DNA from 2 places in the Shewanella alkalitolerans genome. Region 1 is predicted to be linked to the other one. Evidence: predicted binding sites of a transcription regulator. Region 1 holds the regulator's gene; the other holds the start of a gene.
What was found. Region 1 encodes sigma-54, which starts transcription at its own class of promoters, with help from an activator protein. Its sites were predicted from a motif close to GTTGGCACGNNNNTNGNNT; they were not measured.

Region 1 (2,204 bases):
ATCTTAATAACGATGGCCGCGAAGAGGAGCTGGAACACCTGCTGGAAGAGTTTCACATCACCCATATCCGTGACAGCCACGGCATGGCGCTCTCGGGCGGTGAACGTCGCCGGGTGGAGATCGCCAGGGCGCTTGCCGCCAACCCTAAGTTTATTCTTCTCGACGAGCCGTTCGCCGGGGTCGATCCCATCTCGGTTATCGACATCAAGAAGATCATCGAGCAGCTTAAGAATCGCGGCCTGGGGGTGTTGATCACCGACCACAACGTGCGCGAAACATTAGACGTCTGCGAGAAAGCCTATATCGTCAGCCATGGTAATCTGATCGCCGAGGGCACACCCGCCGAAATCTTAGACAACCAGCAAGTACGAGCAGTGTACTTAGGTGAACAATTCAAGCTATAGTTAATCTTATAATGGGGCCACAGAGGAAAAACCATGCGTTAATTGTGGCTTTAGGCACTATCCGATATATTTGTCCGGCACATATAGCCAGAGCTTTCTCATTTTATAATTAGAAACAAGGGAATAGCAGTACGATGAAAGCGTCACTTCAGCTCAAAATGGGTCAGCATCTCACCATGACGCCCCAGCTACAACAGGCCATACGTCTGTTGCAGTTGTCGTCATTAGAGTTGCAGCAGGAGATCCAGCAGGCATTAGAATCCAACCCGCTACTGGAGTTGGATGAAGAGCAGGAGAGCGCCAGCATCGAGCTGCAAGACGATAGCGTCAGCGACAGCTTCGACAACAAGTACGACGACAAGATAGAGCTGGATTCGAGCCAGGATAATTCAGGGGTCGAGACCTCAGACGCCCTGACTCAAGACTCAATGCCAGACGAGCTGCCGGTGGATACCACCTGGGATGAGGTCTACACCGCCTCACCAAACTCAAGCTCGGGCGCCATGCGCGACGACGACATGCCTTTTCAGGGCGAGACCAGCGAAGGTCTATACGAACACCTGGAATGGCAGAAGAACCTGACCCCTTTTTCCGATAACGACCTGGCCATCGCCACCGCCATCATCGACGCCATCGACGAGCGCGGTTACCTGACCCAGACCTGCGAAGATATTCTCGAGGCCATGGGCGACCCAGAGATCGAACTCGACGAGGTCGAGGCGGTACTCAAACGGGTACAACACTTCGACCCCATTGGTGTGGCGGCCCGCGACCTCAGCGAATGTCTGACGATCCAGCTGGCCCAGTACAGCGACGATACACCGCACATAGCCAACGCCCGCATGCTGATCAAAGAACACCTGGATCTCATCGCCGGACGCGACTTCCGTCTGCTGATGCGCAAGACCAAGCTCAAGGAAGATGAACTGAGGGATGCCATCGCCCTGATCCAGACCCTGAATCCCCGTCCAGGCCTCGCCATCACCGCCAGCCGCGACGAGTACGTGATCCCGGATGTGACCGTCACCAAGAAGAAGGGACGCTGGGTAGTCGAGCTTAACCCAGACAGCATGCCCAAGATCAACGTCAACCAGCAGTATGCCGCCATGGCCCGCAGCACTAAGAGTCAAGCGGATGGCCAGTTTATTCGCGGCCACCTGCAGGAAGCCAAATGGTTCCTCAAGAGCCTTGAGAGTCGCAACGAGACCCTGCTCAAGGTGACCAACTGTATCGTCGACTTCCAGCAAGGCTTCTTCGAATTTGGCGAAGAGGCGATGAAGCCCATGGTACTGAACGACATCGCCGAGGCGGTGGAGATGCATGAATCCACCATCTCACGTGTGACCACGCAAAAATATATGCATACCCCGAGAGGGATCTTCGAGCTCAAATACTTCTTCTCCAGTCACGTCGGTACCGACGATGGCGGAGAGTGCTCTTCAACAGCAATACGTGCCTTCATTAAGAAGCTGGTTGCTGCGGAAAACCAGAAAAAGCCATTGAGCGACAGCAAGATGGCTCAACTCTTGGCCGAACAGGGGATTAAGGTGGCTAGACGCACCATTGCCAAGTATCGCGAGGCAATGCTTATACCGCCCTCGAATCAGCGCAAGAGCTTATAAAACAAACCTGGAAACTGGAGGACTATCTTTATGCAAATAAACCTGACTGGGCACCATATCGAGATCACCCAATCTCTACGAAGCTACATCGAAGAGAAATTCACAAAGCTTGAACGTCATTTCGATCAGATCAATAATGTGCACGTTGTATTAAATGTCGAAAAGTTGCAACAGAAGG
Region 2 (2,204 bases), 680 kb from region 1:
CCGACAGCATGCCGCTATGGCAGGAGTCCATGACCCAACGGTCGATCAAAATCTTGGGAAACAACCATTTACCCGTCACCTTGGTGGCGGGCAAAATGCGGTCATTGGCCATGGAGTAGACCTTCTTCTCGTTCAGGTCGAGATACTCGGCGACCTGTTTGGCGCTCATGTAGACGAGTTCGCTGGGTTCAGTCATGGATAATCCTTTAACCTTCTCCGTTAACCTAGGTTACGCTTCGGCGGTGTGGCATCAAATTCGATATTTTCCGCACCATGATAGATGAGGAAGTGGCGCCCCTTGGCGCGGGCGATCATGGTGATCCCTAGCTTCTGGGCCAGTTCCAGCCCCATCTGGGTGGCACCGCTGCGCGAAAGCAGGACGGGGATGCCCATCTTGGCCACCTTGATCACCATCTCTGAGGTGAGACGCCCTGTGGTGTAGAACAGCTTGTTGCCGCCGCCCTGTTGCTTGAGCCACATCTCGCCGGCGAGGGTGTCGACCGCGTTGTGACGGCCGACATCTTCGACGAAACCGATGATCTGATCGCCCTCGCACAGGCCACAGCCATGCACTGCACCGGCATTCTTATAGGTCTCGTTGTAGGCGCTGATGTTATTGAGCAGGCTGTAGAGCATGCTCTGTTTCAGCTGCGGCGTGGGCAGGCGAATATCCTCGACGCCATCCATGAAGCCGCCATAGACAGTGCCCTGGCCGCAACCTGTGGTGACTGTCTTCTCCGCCAGTTTCTCTTCCAGGTGCGCCGTCGACTCCTTGGTGATCACCGCCGCCGAGTTAACCTCCCAATCCACAATCACAGACTCGAGCTGATGGACGTCGCTGATGAAGCCCTGGTTCTTCAAATAGCCCAGTGCCAGCGCTTCGGGACGGGCACCCAGTGTCATCAGAGTCACTATGGGGCGCCAGTTCAGGTAGAGGGTGAGGGGGCGCTCGCAGGCGATATATTTGTCGACTACTTCGCCCTGCTCGTTGATGGCTTTCACCGCCATGGTGAGCGGGGCATCAGCTTGGGTCTTGACCAGTGTGGGGTGTTTGAAACTTGTCATTGCTCTCGTCTTGTTGCATTGGGGCGCATTGAGCATAGCAAGTATCGTTCCTACGCAAGGATTTCGAGTGTAAATGCGTGATCCAGGCGTCGACTTTGTGCGATGTCGCCCTTTTCTGTCCCGGCCAAAATGGCTTTTAGGACAAATTGTCCTACGCTTGTTAGGGATTTGATGATCCAGTTCAAACTATTCCCCTTCTAGCGATGGCATGTAAATTGCTTTGTTAGGTCTATCGCTAACCCAATGCCCGGCGAATCAGCAATACGCCGGCCTGCTAGGCAAAACGGAGACGCAATGCAACATACCGAAAGTCAATGGCCCATGTATGTCTCACTGAAAAAGGTGGAGAAACAGATGGGGCGCTGGACCGCTGAAAGTTGGGAATTAGATCAGATAGTTCCCGCCACTCAGCCCGCGCCTGCCGGGGCCCACATAGTGATGCTTGAACTCTACAAAGATGAGCGCGGCAGCTATCGCATCAACCTGGATATGGACAACGCCATGCTCTACGTGGTGTGCGACGAGCTGGAAGATGGCACCTGGGTGCCCGCCTATATCTCGGCCGACCAAAATGTCGCAGCCGGTTGCCTGGAGGGTGACACCCCAGTGCTGAACTTCCCCATGCCCAAGGCGATCGCCTGCTGGATAGAGGCCTTCATCACCCGTCACGGCGAGGTGGAGATCTGCGCCCATAGGCGCAAGCATGTCAATCGCCGTAAGAACGAGGGGCCGAGTACCAATCCGGATAGGGGGCTAGTGTCCTGATGAGTGATAAGCCAAGCGGACTCTTCGCACGCTGGACCCAGCGTCGCCAACAGGTGCAGGCCGAGGAAGAGGCGGCGCGTCTGGCCGAACAGGCCCAGGAAACGCCGGTCGAGCCATCGCTTGAGGCCGAAGGTGCGGATGGTGTCGAAGCTAGCGACCAAGTCGCTCCCGAAGAGAAGAAGATACTGACCGCCGAGGACCTGCCGGATCCCGAGAAGATAGAGGTGGGTGGCAGCTTCGCCAGTTTCATGGCCGACAACGTCGATCCTGATGCCAAGACGGCGGCCCTGAGGGCGCTTTGGAAGCAGCCACACTATCACGAGATCGATGGCCTGCTGGAATATGCCCTGGACTATACAGATCAGCCCAAGTTG

Region 2: the regulator sigma-54 is predicted to act here: its motif matches at 1,101-1,119, upstream of K0J45_RS00260 (formate dehydrogenase accessory sulfurtransferase FdhD).

The regions. Positions count from the first base shown of each region.
Region 1 is NZ_CP080422.1:3,914,941-3,917,144, forward strand. It holds gene lptB (LPS export ABC transporter ATP-binding protein) at 1-404, shown strand, start outside; gene K0J45_RS16955 (RNA polymerase factor sigma-54) at 539-2,026, shown strand; gene hpf (ribosome hibernation promoting factor) at 2,057-2,204, shown strand, end outside.
Region 2 is NZ_CP080422.1:64,695-66,898, forward strand. It holds gene K0J45_RS00255 (substrate-binding domain-containing protein) at 1-196, opposite strand, end outside; gene K0J45_RS00260 (formate dehydrogenase accessory sulfurtransferase FdhD) at 220-1,065, opposite strand; gene K0J45_RS00265 (DUF3305 domain-containing protein) at 1,360-1,830, shown strand; gene K0J45_RS00270 (DUF3306 domain-containing protein) at 1,830-2,204, shown strand, end outside.